3 regions of the Streptococcus lishijunsis genome follow, and region 2 is predicted to be linked to each of the others. Evidence: predicted binding sites of a transcription regulator. Region 2 holds the regulator's gene; each other region holds the start of a gene.
The links. Region 2 encodes HrcA, which represses chaperone genes, less so after heat shock. Its sites were predicted from a motif close to TTAGCACTCNNNNNNNNNGAGTGCTAA; they were not measured.
Positions count from the first base shown of each region.

Region 1: ACLN19_RS07565 (ATP-dependent Clp protease ATP-binding subunit) is a predicted target of HrcA. The motif match lies at 3,373-3,399, and genes of this name have one in related genera.
Region 3: groES (co-chaperone GroES) is a predicted target of HrcA. The motif match lies at 3,194-3,220, and genes of this name have one in related genera.

Region 1 is NZ_JBLBUC010000020.1:22,066-27,761, reverse strand. It holds gene feoB (ferrous iron transport protein B) at 1-745, opposite strand, end outside; gene ACLN19_RS07585 (FeoA domain-containing protein) at 742-1,218, opposite strand; gene ACLN19_RS07580 (amino acid ABC transporter ATP-binding protein) at 1,348-2,082, opposite strand; gene ACLN19_RS07575 (amino acid ABC transporter permease) at 2,082-2,792, opposite strand; gene ACLN19_RS07570 (DUF1797 family protein) at 2,921-3,151, opposite strand; gene ACLN19_RS07565 (ATP-dependent Clp protease ATP-binding subunit) at 3,546-5,696, shown strand, end outside.
Region 2 is NZ_JBLBUC010000017.1:2,998-8,693, reverse strand. It holds gene dnaJ (molecular chaperone DnaJ) at 1-770, opposite strand, end outside; gene dnaK (molecular chaperone DnaK) at 1,040-2,863, opposite strand; gene grpE (nucleotide exchange factor GrpE) at 2,996-3,538, opposite strand; gene hrcA (heat-inducible transcriptional repressor HrcA) at 3,581-4,615, opposite strand; gene ACLN19_RS07020 (glycoside hydrolase family 73 protein) at 4,746-5,312, opposite strand; gene ACLN19_RS07015 (M15 family metallopeptidase) at 5,305-5,696, opposite strand, start outside.
Region 3 is NZ_JBLBUC010000029.1:3,243-8,938, forward strand. It holds gene ACLN19_RS08390 (ABC transporter substrate-binding protein) at 1-807, opposite strand, end outside; gene groL (chaperonin GroEL) at 1,227-2,852, opposite strand; gene groES (co-chaperone GroES) at 2,883-3,167, opposite strand; gene ACLN19_RS08405 (MurR/RpiR family transcriptional regulator) at 3,315-4,133, opposite strand; gene ACLN19_RS08410 (MFS transporter) at 4,307-5,536, opposite strand.

The DNA.
Region 1 (5,696 bases), on a different contig from region 2:
AAGCATAGCGCTCATTGATGACAATAGCCTCACTTTCTTCGGTAAAAATCTCTTCTGTAATAGCGATAATGTCATCAATTTCGCGACGTTGAAATACAGATAAATCAAGCTCTTTTGCAACCAAGCTATCACGCTCAAACAGCTTAATCGCATAAAAACGCTTGAAACGACTAGGTACACTATCTCCTAAGACCTCTATAATCTCTGCTAAAGCGGCTTCTAGCTTATCATCATATGTCGGCATCAGAGCTTTCTTTGGGTGTTTTAGTAAAGAGTTGACTTCTTTAAGTGCTTTGGTGACTCCCAAGCCCGATCTAGCACTCATCTCCACGACACTAACCCCTAACTGATAGGACAACTTATCCGCTGAGATTTGCTTTTGCTTATTCTTTAAGATATCTGTCATATTAAGTGCTAGTAAAACGGGCAAGCCCATCTCTATCAACTGAGTCGTCAAATAAAGGTTACGCTCCAGATTAGTACTATCTACAACATTAACAATGATACTAGCTCTATTAGACAGCAAATAATCTCTAGCCACAGTCTCTTCTGGGGTGTAAGGAGACATCGAGTAAATACCTGGTAAGTCTTGCAGCAACAAGTCTTTATGCCCTTTAATCTTACCACTTTTACGCTCTACCGTTACCCCTGGCCAATTGCCGACATGCTGATTAGAGCCTGTCAAGCGATTAAATAGAGTCGTCTTACCACTATTTGGATTTCCAATAAGTGCAATCTCTGTCATTTCCCTTCCTCCTTGATAGGAACAACACTAATTGAGGCGGCTTCTGATTTTCTAAGGGTCAACTCATAACCACGCAAACTAAGCTCAATAGGGTCACCAAGCGGAGCGACTTTTCGCAGATAAACCTTTGTATGGCGTGTCAACCCCATATCCATTAAGCGTCTTTTAACATCCTTTTGCGCAAAAATATCCTCAATATAAGCGTAAGTGTCAAGAGGTAAATCCGATAAAGGGATGCTTTTAGCCTCATCCTCATCAGCTCTTACCACTTCAACTTTTTGCAAAATAGACTGATCAAAAGCTAAGCGACTTCCTTTTAGCATCACAATAGCTCCCTCTTTTGTCTTAGCTAGCAAACGCACCGTCTCTCCCTGCCTCATTCCCAGATGAGATAAATGTGACACACTCTCTTTTGGTAAATGAATAGTCCTAATAATATACGGCGTTGACAGATAGGCGTCATCTAAAAGCATATTTCTTGACCTCTTCTCTTTAATATGGTAGTAACATTTTTGTTTATTATATCACAAATTATTCCCAAATTAACAGAATATTCAATATTATAATCATTATAAAAAGTCGAGTGATACTCGACTTTATCTCTATAAGACACGCCCTAAAAAATCTCTAGTACGTTCTTCTTTGGTATGGTCAAAGACTTGCTCGGGGCTTCCTTCTTCGACGATATTGCCTCCATCCATGAAAATCACACGATCAGCTACCTCACGAGCAAAGCCCATTTCATGAGTGACAATGACCATAGTCATACCTGACTTGGCTAGATCTTGCATAACACCTAGTACCTCGCCGACCATCTCTGGATCAAGAGCTGAGGTAGGCTCGTCAAACAACAAAACGTCAGGATCCATCGCTAACCCTCTCGCAATAGCAATCCGTTGTTGTTGACCACCTGAGAGACTTTGTGGATGAGCTTTTGCCTTATCTTTAAGCCCCACACGCTCTAGAAGTTCATAAGCCTTTGCCTCAGCACTCGCCTTATCAATACCCTTAGTTTTCATTGGTGCCAAGGTGATATTATCTAAAACAGACATGTTAGGAAAAAGGTTAAACTGCTGAAACACCATCCCCATCTTCTCACGCATCTTAAAAATATCGTTAGAGCGATCTGTAATATCAACACCTTCAAATAAAATCGTTCCCTGACTTGGCTCTTCCAACAGATTCATAGTTCGTAAAAAAGTGGATTTCCCTGACCCTGAAGGACCAATGATAGCAACCACTTCCCCTTTTTGGACATCTAAATCAATACCCTTTAAAATATGATTTTTCCCAAATGACTTATGCAGTCCCTTAATCGAGATAATTGTCTCTGTCATTAGTGTTGTTCTCCTTTTCCAAGATGATTTTCCATCCATTTAAGTAAAGCTGATAAAACCGTTGTCACCACGAGGTAATAAAAAGCAGCAAATAAGTAAGGTGTCAAGGGAATATAGGTTTTGGCTTGAATGGTTGTCGCGCCTCCCCACAACTCCATAATCCCAATGGTTTGAAGAAGTGAGCTGTCCTTAACAATCGTAATAAATTCATTACCTAAAGCTGGCAAGATGTTTTTAAATGCTTGTGGTAAAATCACATAGCGCATAGCTTTAGTTGGACGAATCCCTAACGAATAAGCCGCTTCTAGCTGACCTTTTGGCACAGCTTCAATACCCGCACGAACAATCTCAGAGATATAAGCACCACTATTTAAAGACAAGATGACAATCCCTGGCATAATCCGTGAAAAATCCATATCAATAACACCAAAACCAACCGTTGGCATGCCATTAAAAAAGCTCATCCATGCAAAGGCTATAGCAATTTGCACCAGCATCGGTGTCCCACGAAAAATCCAGACATAAGCACTAACCAACCACTTAAAGAAACGGACTTCATGCCCCATAATCACCAGATGCCCACGCTTAATCAAAGCCACTAAAACACCGATAATACTCCCAAAAAAGACCACACAAATCGAAATCATAATGGTGACTAAGACACCATAATTAAAATAAGCTAAGTACTGTGGCAAAAATGAAAAATCCACTACTCTTATCCCCCTAAAGCTAAATGATTTATTGATTATACCATATATTGAATAAAGATACAACCTTTATTCATTTTTACTTAGTAGCCTTTTGAAAACAAAAAAATCCAAGAAAACTTGGATTTTTCTTAATAGAGCAAATCGTAAATTTCCATCGCAATCAAGTCAATGCTATCAAATTGATAAACTTCACGAGCATTGACATCGCGCAAGGTAAAGACAGGACCATTTTCTGCATCGTTGCTAAAGCCGACCTCTGCGACAACAACGCCCTCACGTTCAAAGTTGCGTTTAAGATTACCACCATCTGTCGCCATCAATTCCAAACGATTGATGATTCTCACCAAATGTGATTCCATGTTAATTCTCCTCTTAGTTTTTAATGTCACTTTATTTTACCATAAAATAGGGCTCTAGGACAAGAAAAACTCTTGATTGATGAGATAAGCTGACGATTTTAAGATAATAATGACAATCACAACAAGACTTTACGACCATCACAAATCGCCAAGCCTAACAAATAGTTGCTTTTATACATTTTAAATTCTATATTTATTCATTTCCAACTATTCTATTCTTTTTAGCACTTTAAGACAAAGAGTGCTAAAAACTAATCTTTTTTCTTGCATTCTAAAAAGTGCGTGCTATAATAGAACTATAAAGTTTGACCAAGTTTGACTAATCAATACTAACTTGGTGCTAATAGCCTTAACGCTTAGCATAGCAGATTGATTAAGAAGAAGGGGGTAATCTATGCTCTGTCAAAATTGTAATCTTAACGAAGCAACTATTCATCTCTACACTAATATCAACGGTCAACAAAAACAGGTTGACCTCTGTCAAAATTGTTATCAAATTATTAAGACAGACCCTAATAACAGCCTCTTGTCTGGCTTGACACCTAAAGCAACAAATCAGCAAAACACTAATAACTTTAATCCACTTTTTGATGATTTCTTTGGTGATTTAAATAACTTTCGTGCCTTTGGTGGTCAAGATTTGCCAAACACACCACCAACACAAGCAGGAGGAAATTCTGGAGGTGGCAACAATCGCCGTCCTAATCAACCTAAAGCGCCTCAACAAGAACCTGGTCTCCTTGAGGAATTTGGTATCAACATTACAGATATGGCACGCCGCGGGGATATTGATCCTGTCATTGGACGTGACAGTGAGATTGTCCGTGTCATCGAAATTCTAAACCGCAGAACCAAAAATAATCCTGTCCTCATCGGAGAGCCTGGTGTTGGTAAGACCGCTGTTGTTGAAGGTCTCGCCCAAAAAATTGTTGACGGGGATGTCCCTCAAAAACTCCAAGCCAAGCAAGTCATTAGACTAGATGTGGTCAGTCTCGTACAAGGAACTGGCATTCGCGGACAATTTGAAGAGCGTATGCAAAAACTCATGGAAGAAATTAGAGAGCGTCAAGACGTTATCCTCTTTATTGACGAAATCCATGAAATCGTAGGAGCAGGCTCTGCTGGGGATGGCAATATGGATGCTGGTAACATCTTAAAACCAGCTCTAGCGCGCGGAGAGTTGCAGTTAGTAGGGGCAACAACGCTAAATGAATACCGCATTATCGAAAAAGATGCTGCTCTTGAGCGCCGTATGCAACCTGTTAAAGTTGACGAACCTAGTGTCGAAGAGACCATCACTATTTTAAAAGGGATTCAAAAAAAATACGAAGACTATCATCACGTCAAATATAGTGACGATGCCATTGAAGCCTCTGCTGTCTTATCTAATCGCTATATCCAAGACCGCTTCTTACCAGATAAGGCAATTGACCTACTCGATGAAGCAGGCTCTAAGATGAACCTCACTCTGAATTTTGTAGATCCTAAAGAGATTGACAAGCGTCTCATTGAAGCTGAAAATCTCAAAGCTCAAGCTACACGTGATGAAGATTTTGAACGCGCTGCTTATTTCCGCGACCAGATTGCTAAATACAAGGAAATGCAACAACAAAAAATCGATGACCAAGATACACCTATCATTACTGAAAAGACTATCGAGCATATCATCGAAGAAAAAACGCATATCCCTGTCGGTGATCTCAAAGAAAAAGAACAATCACAGCTTATCCACTTAGCGAGTGACCTCAAAAAGCACGTCATTGGGCAAGACGAAGCTGTCGATAAAATTGCTAAAGCCATTCGTCGTAACCGTGTGGGATTAGGAAGCCCTAATCGCCCAATCGGTTCATTTCTCTTTGTCGGACCAACTGGTGTCGGAAAAACAGAATTATCTAAGCAACTGGCTATCGAACTCTTTGGCTCTAGTGACAGCATGATCCGCTTTGATATGAGTGAATACATGGAAAAACACGCTGTCTCAAAACTAGTCGGAGCTCCTCCAGGCTATGTTGGCTATGATGAAGCTGGACAATTAACCGAAAAAGTCCGTCGCAATCCTTATTCTCTTATCCTACTTGATGAGGTAGAAAAAGCTCATCCTGATGTCATGCATATGTTTCTTCAAGTCCTTGATGATGGACGCTTGACAGATGGACAAGGGCGTACTGTCAGCTTTAAAGATACCATTATCATCATGACCTCAAATGCTGGAACTGGCAAAACAGAAGCTAGTGTTGGGTTTGGTGCTGCAAGAGAGGGACGGACAAACTCTGTTCTTGGCGAATTAGGGAACTTCTTTAGCCCAGAATTTATGAACCGTTTTGATGGTATCATCGAATTCAAACCACTTAGCAAGGATAATCTCCTCCTTATCGTTGACTTGATGTTAGAGTCTGTCAACAATCGTCTAGCCGTTAATGGCATCCACCTAGATGTCACTGATAAAGTCAAAGAAAAATTAGTTGACTTGGGCTATGACCCTAAAATGGGCGCTAGACCACTACGTCGTACGATACAAGATCATATCGAAGACGCTATCACAGAC
Region 2 (5,696 bases):
TTGATAATGACAAACAAATCGCCATAAGGACCGCCATTAAAACCAGCTTCGCCTTGTCCTGCTAAGCGAATTTGTTGTCCTGTTTCGACACCTGCAGGAATTTTGACAGAAACAGTATGTTTTTGCTTTTCATGCCCTGTTCCATGACACGTATGACAAGGTTCTTTGATTTCCTTACCTGTCCCATGACAGACATCACACGCCAACTGACGACGCATCGTTCCTAGAGGGGTTTGTGTATCAACTGTAATGACTCCTGAACCATGACACTTACTACATGTCACAGGACTAGTCCCAGGCTTAGCACCAGAACCATCACAGGTATGACAAGTCGCCTCACGATTGTAGCTAACCTCTGTCTCTGTTCCAAAGATAGCTTCTTCAAATTTTAAGTTAACACGATACTGAAGATCATCTCCTTGGCGTGGCGCACTAGGGTTACGTGCCGCACCACCGCCACCAAAGAAACTAGAGAAAATATCTTCAAAGCCACCAAAACCACTGGCGCCATCAAAGCCACCAAAACCTCCAGCACCGCCGCTAAAGCCGCCAGCACCTGCGGGACCATATTGGTCGTACGCAGCACGCTTTTGCTCGTCTCCTAGAGTATCATAAGCTTCTTGAACTTCTTTATATTTTTCCTCTGCGCCTGCTTCTTTATTGATGTCTGGGTGATATTTTTTAGACATCTTACGATACGCTTTTTTGATTTCGTCTTGCGAAGCGTTCTTAGAAACACCCAGACGGTCATAATATTCTTGATTATTCATATAAGATACCAAGCCCGTACAAAGCATGTCAACATGTTATATTTCCATGATTCACAGCTTTTAGGGCGTGTTCAATTCCTTTCGTTAATAATAGACGATATAAACAACGTTCAGACATGGTTAAGATTGAGAGATTGCTCACAGCTACTCTAGCTTAAAAAGAGCTCACCTTGAGAAAACACCTAAATAATACGGCGCCTCTCAACTTCCCCCTCTACCCAAAAACAGAGGCTGGGAGTCAACCTCTGTGATTAGGAATTAGTCATCTATTATTTTTCCGTAAAGTCGCCATCAACGACATCGTCGCTTGCATCTTGAGCGTCTGCTGCTCCTTCTTGACCTGCTTGAGCTTGTTGGGCTGCCGCAGCTTGCTCATACATCTTGACAGCCAAAGCTTGTGCTTTTTCATTCAGCGCTTCAAGTTTTGCTTTCATATCGTCAGGATTGTTGTCTTCTTGAGCTTTCTTGAGCTCATCAAGAGCTGCTTGAGCCGCATCACGCTCAGCATCAAAGCCTTTACCTTCAGTTTCTTTGATGGTCTTTTCAGTAGCAAAGATGGCTTGGTCAACTTCGTTTTTAAGGTCAACTTCTTCTTTACGTTTCTTATCTGCTTCAGCGTTAGCTTCAGCATCTTTCATCATCTTATCAATTTCTTCGTCAGTAAGACCTGAGTTAGATTGGATAACGATGGTTTGTTCTTTTTGTGTACCAAGGTCTTTGGCTTTTACAGATACGATACCATTTTTATCAATATCAAATGTCACTTCGATTTGTGGCACACCACGAGGTGCAGCTGGGATATCTGCTAATTGGAAACGTCCAAGCGTTTTATTGTCTGCTGCCATTGGGCGTTCACCTTGAAGAACGTGGATATCAACAGCTGGTTGGTTATCTGCTGCTGTTGAGAAGACTTGTGATTTAGAGGTTGGGATAGTCGTATTTCTGTCAATAAGTTTTGTAAAGACACCACCCATTGTTTCAATACCAAGTGACAATGGTGTAACATCAAGAAGAACCACGTCTTTAACATCACCCGTAATCACACCACCTTGGATAGCAGCACCCATAGCCACTACCTCATCAGGGTTTACAGATTTGTTTGGTTCTTTACCAGTTTCTGCTTTAACAGCTTCAACAACCGCTGGGATACGTGTAGAACCACCAACAAGGATAACTTCGTCAATGTCAGAGATAGACAAACCAGCATCAGATAGCGCTTGACGAACTGGTGTCTTAGTACGCTCTACAAGATCGCTTGTCAAATCGTCAAATTTGGCACGAGAAAGAGTCATTTCAAGGTGAAGTGGACCAGCATCGCCAGCTGTGATAAATGGTAAGCTGATTTGTGTAGAAGTCACACCTGAGAGGTCTTTCTTCGCTTTTTCAGCTGCATCTTTAAGACGTTGAAGTGCCATCTTATCATTAGACAAGTCAATACCATTTTCTTTCTTGAATTCAGCAATCAACCAATCCATGATTTTTTGGTCAAAATCATCACCACCAAGTTTGTTATCCCCAGCAGTTGCCAATACATCAAAGACACCATCACCGAGTTCTAGAATCGAAACGTCAAAAGTACCACCACCAAGGTCAAACACCAAGATTTTTTCATCTTTATCTGTTTTATCAAGACCATAAGCAAGCGCTGCTGCTGTTGGTTCGTTGACGATACGTTCTACCTCAAGACCTGCAATTTTACCTGCATCTTTAGTCGCTTGACGTTGAGCGTCATTGAAGTAAGCTGGTACAGTGATAACAGCTTTTTCGACTTTTTCACCAAGATATTCCTCAGCATAACCTTTAAGGTATTGAAGAATCATAGCTGAAATTTCTTGTGGTGTGTATTCTTTACCATTAGCAGATACTTTTTCAGATGTTCCCATTTTTGATTTGATAGAGATAATTGTATCTGGGTTTGTTACGGCTTGACGTTTAGCCGCATCACCAACGATAATTTCACCGTTTTTGAATGATACTACAGACGGTGTTGTACGATTACCTTCTGGGTTAGCAATAATTTTGCTTTCTGTTCCTTCAAGAACAGCAACAGCAGAGTTTGTTGTACCTAAGTCAATACCAATAATTTTACTCATTATAAATACCTCTTTTTATTACTTTTTCGATCATTTCTACTGCAACTCTTATAACAACGTTGCAGGGCTATGTCAGCTTCATCCATGATTGCTGACTTACTGCCTAGTTTTACGACTTGGGAGGTCGAGAGCTTAGTTATACACGACAACCATCGCTGGACGTAGCAAACGCTCATGTAAGGTATAACCTTTTTGAAGCACTTGTGCAATGCTATCAGCAGGATGCTCTTCATCTGCTGGTAGTGTTTGTACCGCCATATGAAGATTATGGTCAAATTGCTCTACTGGGACTTCTGTCACACCTTCTTCGTTGAGCGCTTTTACAAGACTCTCTTGAACCATTTCAAGACCTTTTTTGACATCATCTGTCAAACCGTCAACTTGAAGAGCACGCTCTAAATTATCTAGACTTGGTAAAATAGCTTTTGCCAAATCTTGTGAACGATATTTTTGGAGTTGCTGACGTTCTTCGTTGGCACGGCGTTGAATATTTTGCATCTCAGCATGAGCACGCAGATATTTGTTTTCAAAAGCTTCCGCTTTTTCCTGTGCCAACTCTAAATCTGTTTTTTTAGGAAGGTCCTCCTCAACCACTTCTTCATTGACTTGGTCCTCATTTTCTTCTATCAATTCTTCTGTTTCTTGATTTAATTCTTCTTTTGTTTCTTCTGCCACTAGAGCACCTCCTCTAAAGACTAGCTTAATCTTTGACACTACTCAATGCACTTCATAATGATTGCTATTGAGATAGCGGTAATAATCGGTTAATTTTGCCACTAATACTCGGCTAATAATATTGAGCAGGCTAACAGCTCGCTTATAATCCATCGTCACTGGTCCCACCAAGCTAAGCACACCTATACCACGATAGGGAATAACAAATTGACGACTCAAAACACTGACATGCTCAAAAGCAGGAACACTACTTTCTGCAATCTGAACACTCAACACCTGCTCATCTGACAAACCTTCACGAAGAGCAAGCGCTACTGCCTGCTTATCATCTAAAAATTGATAGGTATTTAGCGTCGCGTAATCTAGCGAAGCCACCTTACCAGACACAAAAACGGTCTCATCAAATAAGGGTTTAAACAAATAATCCATCAATTCTAAGATAGCGTCCATCGTCTTGAAATAATGCTTGATAATCTGAGGAATCTCTGTTCGAAGCTTATAGTGAATCTCCATAGCAGAGCTTCCTACCAAGCGCTCTCTTACCATTTTAGATAAGGTCTTCAAGTCACGCGCCAAAAAGCTCTTTGGAATCGCAAATTGAGTGGTTAAGGACTTAGAATCATCCAAAGTCATGACAGCTAAAGCATCGTGGCTACTTAACTGTACGATATCAAAACCACTCAATCGTTGATGCGTCGGCTCCACATCCAAAGCAACTGCGGTGTAACCTGTTAACTCATGTAAGAGTTTACTCGCTTCTCTCAGGATATCCTCTAGCTTATAGGCTTCAAAGTCAAAAGCTTTAATCACCTGATAAACATCCATCTCATCGACACTCTCACTACTAAGAGAATGTTCGACAAAATATTTAAAACCAGCTGCACTAGGCATACGACCACTAGACGTATGAGCTTTTTCCAACAAGCCTAACTTTTCCAGCTTAGCCATATCATTACGAATTGTGGCACTACTCGAGTCAATCGAGGTCTTCAAGGTTTTCGAGCCGACAGGCTCATGAGTTTGAGTGAACATCTCGATAATCAAATTCAAAATATCATTTTGACGTTTCGTAATCATCTCAGCCACCCTTTCTATAATTAGCACTCTAAACGATAGACTGCTAATCTATGTTTCTATTATATCTTATTTCCAAATATTGTCAAGAGAAAAACAGCAAAAAATTAGCACTCTTTTTTTAGAGTGCTAATTATCTATTATATTGAGCTAAATGATAACGATTGATAATATCAAGCAAAGCTTTGGCATACTGACTATCCGCACTAAATCCTGTTGTTTCTAACGACTTAGCCAGTTGTTTATCATTTTTTGTCCCTACAAAAAGCTCATAAGTCTTATCATCACCAATAGCACCAGCTTTTAGCTGAGATAAATACGCTTCTACAGATGCTGCCGTAGAAGGATAATGGGCATAAGCTATCATCTGATTATTGCTATCACGAAGTCTGATAATAGCATCTCCTTTTTCTGCCTTAGTCGCAAAAAGATTGTGGTATCGACTAGCTAAAAGCGTCTTCCCAAAGTCTGACTCCAAGCTAGCTTGTGCGATAATAATAGAAGGATTGACCCCATAAGCCTTTGCCACTTCCTGAACCTCAGGTCCTATTTGTTTGATAAAAGCTGCTTTTGACTGACTTGCGGCAAGCTTTGTCTTGGCAGATAAGCCCTTATGATTCACGCCCAAAGGCAGGAGAATCATGCCAGCAAATAGCAGAGCAAGCCACACTACTTGTGATAATGAACATCGCTTACGCATCTCGCTCCTCCAATAATGCCACATACTCTTCCAAGGTCAATTGATGCTCTGTCATATACTTAGCAGATACCTTCCCAACATAACGATAATGCCAGTCCTCATAATCAACACCTGTGCTGTCTGATTTTCCTTTTGGAAAGCGAAGAACAAAACCATATTCTGGTGCTAGTGCTTGTACTTGTTTTGCAACAGACGGATCGCTTTGATTAAGCAGATCAACTGTGCTCATATCAATGGCCAAACCCGTTTGATGTTCACTCGCACCAGCTGGCTGAGAATAAGTCTGTACAAGCTCCTTAGCTTCTGCCTCACTAAGCGTAGGATTAGCAGCCATTTCCTGAGCAAGATAGCTATTAAATAAAGCCTCTTGATAAGCGACACTAC
Region 3 (5,696 bases), on a different contig from region 2:
ATAGTCAGCCCCATAAGTAAACAAGACACCTTGCTCAACAACATCAGCAGAACCCCCAATAACTGGAATCTTCATCTCCTTTGACAGTGCCGTAACGAGATTGATCGAACTTACAATGGTATTGTCTGTCGGGATAAAGAGCGCCTCACTTTTAGACATGAGGCTTTTAGCCGTATCTTGAACGTCATTAGTCGATGAGATACCTTTGACAATTGTCTTGATACCAGCTTGCTTAAAGCGCTTCTTAGCCTCCTCGACCTGTACTTCAGAGTTACGCTCACTAGTCGTGTACATGATGCCTACCGTCTTAATATCTGGTAGTACTTCTTGCAGTAACTCGACTTGCTTTTTGATAGGAGTCATATCACTAGTTCCTGTGGCAATACCTCCTGGTTGCTTCATCGTCTTTACAAGACTAGCCGATATAGGGTCTGTCACATCTGTAAAGAGAATCGGTGTTTCTGTTGATAAGCTCGCCAAAGACTGCGCTGCTGTTGTCGCAATCCCCAAGACCAAATCATTTTGACGAATGAGTTTTTCTGAAATGGCTTGAAGATTGGATTGGTCTCCTTGAGCATTTTTATAGTCAATAACAATGTTTTGACCATCAACATAACCTTCTTTGGCTAACTCATCGATAAACCCTTCTCTAGAAGCACTCAAAGAAGGGTGCTCAACATACTGTAAAATACCGATATGCTTTGCATCAGGGTCAGCTGTTGACTGACTTTTTGAGGTAGTCGAACAAGCACTTAAAACCAGTAATGCCAAGCTTATAGCTACTATTTTTTTCAAAAAACGTACCATGCTTTTTTCCTTATCTTTCTATTAAAAAACCAGCTCAGTATTCTCTACTAGCTGGGTAACAAACTATATCTTGTTAGAAAATGACCGCTAGTTAGATGAATACTATCTAATCAGCTAATCATCACGAAAAAGCTTTAGCTTCATAGATACAAAATCATAGGACATTTGTATCTAAAGCTACAAACGTCTATCTAGAGAAACTAAAGTAATAATAAGTTGCAAAGATTAACGATGACGTCTGCATACTTTTTCCTTTCTTTTAGAGCTTTTTATTTAATATCATTACTAATATACCTTTATTTACAAGGCTTGTCAATAGCTTTCTCCCATAAGCTACCATTTTATTGGCGCTTTTAATCAATAGATACATGCTGTTGACATCAAAAAAAGACCTTGTAAACAAGGTCTAAAGAACACAACTACATCATACCACCCATCATTGAGGGATCCATTGGAGGCATAGCTGGTGCAGCTGGTTCTGGTTGATCTGCAACAACAGCTTCTGTTGTCAAGATAAGGCTGGCTACAGAAGCAGCATTTTGAAGGGCAGAGCGTGTCACTTTGACAGGGTCAATGATACCTTCTTTGACCATATCGACCCACTCACCATTAGCAGCATTAAAGCCTGTACCTACTTGACTATTTTTCAAGCGATCAATGATAACAGAACCTTCATAACCAGCATTGTAGGCAATTTGACGCACAGGCTCTTCAAGAGCACGTAGGACAATATTGCGACCAGTCGCTTCATCACCATCCAAATCAAGAGAGGCTACCTTAGCCATTACATTGACAAGAGCGGTACCACCACCAGCGACGATACCTTCTTCAACAGCGGCACGTGTCGCATTGAGAGCATCTTCGATACGTAGTTTCATCTCTTTGAGTTCTGTTTCTGTGGCTGCTCCCACTTTAACAACAGCAACACCACCAGAAAGTTTTGCGAGACGCTCTTGTAATTTTTCACGGTCAAAGTCAGATGTCGTTGTCTCAACTTGTGCTTTGATCAGATTGATACGATTGCTAATTGCTGCTGTATCGCCAGCACCTTCTACAATCACAGTGCTATCTTTATCTACTGTAACCTTAGCTGCTTGACCTAGCACTGCCATTGTCGCATCTTTAAGCTCAAGACCAAGGTCTTCTGTAATAACAGTACCACCTGTCAAGATAGCAATATCTTCTAGCATCGCTTTACGACGGTCACCAAAACCAGGAGCTTTAACAGCTACAACATTGAAAGTACCACGAATTTTATTGAGAACAAGTGTTGGAAGTGCTTCGCCATCCACATCGTCTGCAATAATCAACAACGGACGGTTTGTCTTAAGGATTTCCTCTAATAGTGGCAATAATTCTTGGATATTTGATACTTTTTTATCTGTGATAAGGATGTATGGATTTTCAAGGTCAGCAACCATTTTTTCGTTGTCTGTCACCATGTATTGTGACAAATAACCACGGTCAAACTGCATACCCTCTACAACATCAAGCTCAGTCTCCATACCACGAGATTCTTCGATAGTAATCACACCGTCATTACCAACTTTTTCCATAGCTTCACTGATGTACTCACCGACTTTTTCAGAGCGTGATGACACAGCAGCTACTTGAGCGATGGCTTCCTTACCAGAAACAGGCTGCGCAATAGCTTTCAATTCTGAAACAGCAGCTGAAACAGCTAGCTCAATACCACGACGAATACCGATTGGGTTAGCACCTGCTGTGACATTTTTAAGCCCTTCACGGACGATAGCTTGTGTCAAAACAGTCGCTGTGGTCGTTCCATCACCAGCAATATCATTAGTCTTAGAAGCTACTTCTGAAACCAATTTGGCACCCATATTTTCAAAATGGTCTTCCAACTCGATTTCCTTTGCAATCGTTACACCATCATTGGTAATCAATGGTGAACCAAATGATTTTTCAAGAACCACGTTACGCCCTTTAGGACCAAGAGTTACTTTGACTGTATCTGCTAAGACATCAACACCACGAACCATTGCTGTACGGGCATCTGCTGAAAATTTAATATCTTTTGCCATAATCTTACCTCACTTACTTGATATCTCTACTTATGCTTGAATTGCCAAAATCTCAGCTTCGCGGACGATGACAAGTGTCTCTTCACCGTCTTTGACCTCAACACCTGCGTAAGCCTCAAAAACGACCGTGTCACCAACAGCTACGCTAGGGGCAACTACATCACCATTTAATGTCAATGTTCCACCACCAACGGCAACAACAGTTGCTGTTTTTGTCTTATCATCACCAGCACCTGCCAAAACAAAACCACCGATTGTTTGCTCTTTTTCCTCATTGACACGAAGGACCACACGGTCTCCTAATGGTTTCAACATAAAAATACCTCCATAAATCATCTCTTTTAGCACTCGTTGTTATAGAGTGCTAATCTATGTTTCTATTGTATCACTTGGTCAAAAATAGTCAAGAAAAAAGTTCATTTCTATTTTCCACTTCTAATAGTATCTCTAATAGGCTAACAATCAACTCTCCCTTTCAAATGCCAACAGTGTATTCTGAAAAATAGCGTCACGCGCTTCTTTATCTAAATCCACATAATAAGCATAAAAAATATCAGTCAACAATAACATAGGAAACTGAGGTGAAATCATTCTCCCCTGTGATAATGTGTCCTTAATCGCTACGGCAATCAACTCATGGCAGACCTCACGTAGGCTTTCTTTATTATTGGCTGTCAATAAAACTGTCTTGGCTTGTGAGTTTTTGGCCTTTTTCAAAGCTTCAATAACACAACTAGTCTCTCCTGACAAGGAAATACCAATCACTAAGCAACTACTATCTATCAAGACCTGGTTCATCCCTATCATATGCTCATCTACCATCGCCTCACAAATCATGCCTAGCCGCATAAAGCGCCATTTTAGCTCCTGAGCAACCAAGCCCGAACTACCCTTACCATAAATATAAACCCGCTTAGCTCTATCTAAGAGTTTACCCACACGTAAAAACTGAGCTTCATCAATTAAAGAATAAGTCTTTTTTAGTAATTCACCATAATCTTGCAAGACTTGCTTGGTCAAGGTTCTATTTAAAATAGGCTTGTCGTGTTCATACTCTTGATAAGCGTAAATAAATTGCCGATAGCCACTAAAACCACATTTCTTAGCGAAACGTGTCAAAGAAGGAAGAGATACATGCAAGCGCTCTGAGACATGTCTTGCAGAAAAATCTCTGTCCGCTACCTCATCCAAAAAATAATCAGCCACTTCCCTCTCAACAGGCGTCAGCTCACCATAGACCGACTCGATGAGAGGAATAACATTTTTTTCTAATTTTTCCATACCCATTCCCCTTTATCACTACTCCTTTTAAGTCTAACACGTTTAAAACTATTTTCAAGCTATAAGTGATTTTTAGTTACTAGTTTTATCACTATAAAAAATCGCCCCGCTAATAGCGGGACGATACTAAAGCTAACACTTAATCCTATGACAAGATAAGCATTTAGTAGGCACTAAACGGTCTCTTCTTTTTTCTGATACGTTTCTGGTAAACTCATCACCATCAATAGATAGATGACTGGGATAGCAAAATAGAAGATATTGGACGCCCAATAGCCAAAGTGACCATAGATATAGCTCCAAGCAAAGTTTAAAATCGTGTAGAGACCGTATGTGATACCCCAGATGATACCAAACATCAACGTCGCTTTTTGAGGATTCATGCTAGGCAGTTCGTGAGGGATATTGAGATAAACCGCATATTGGTAAAAAATGAGGAAACCTGTCACGAAAAAGAAGAAGTAACCTAACAAACTTGAGTGCAAAATCGCAATACTATAGACCCCTGCAATCATCATGACCAAAGCGCCAATACCCAATTGTAATAAATAAGGTTTGCGCTCACGATTGACAGGTACTTTCAAACGAATAAGGGTCCCTAAAATACCACCACCTGAAACTGCACAGATCATATAACCTGCGACAAAAAAGTCTGGAAATTCCTTGGCTAGTTGACCAGGAATACTGTTTAGCGACATAACATAAAGAATGAGAAAAGCACTAAAGCCAATCGCAAAACGCCAAACAAATGGGTCTTTAAGGGCTTGAGCGTAAGAATAGGCCTCTTCTTGACGACTTGCTTGACTACCTGTCTCAAAATCCTGCGCCTTAACAAACCAAATAATAAAGGTCAAAATGGCTACCAAAGCCACACATGATAAGGTCACACGCCAGTCAGAACGTAGCAAGTCTGGCCACAAAACAAAGGCAATCGCAATAAGAAATGCTCCAATATTATAACTCGCTGTAATCAAAGAAGAATACACGATTTTCTTATCTGGAGACACAAAACGAACCACAATGGGATTCATATACACCATGACCATAGAGCCACCAATAGCCATCACCATACGTGCTACAATATAAAACCAATAACTAGGCATCCAGGCAGCCACCAAGGCAAAACATAGTAGCCCAATCGCAATTTGTGCCGCATGACGCATCCCAAACTTAACAAGCACAATAGCTGCAAGGAAATTGGCAATCACACGCGCCACAGTAATGGTATAATTGACCATTTCCGAAATACTAGGATCAACACCCTTATCACCAAAGAAAGTCGCAACCACTTCGGCACCTAAGTTGGACCCTCCTACCCAGCTTGCTGCAAAGGTGATATAGGCAGTCAACAGGGTATAAAACATGATAATACCCGTTTGAGATGAGATTGATTTCTTTGTCATAAATCTCTCACTCCTTTTCAAATAATAATTTTAGATAGCGCTTTCAATTTGTATAATATCATCTTCCTAAAGCATTGTCAAAAAAGAGCTCTTGTTATTTTTTTCCCAATATAAGTGAGAAAACGCACAAATTAAAAACGCTTACAAAATGCTAACCTCA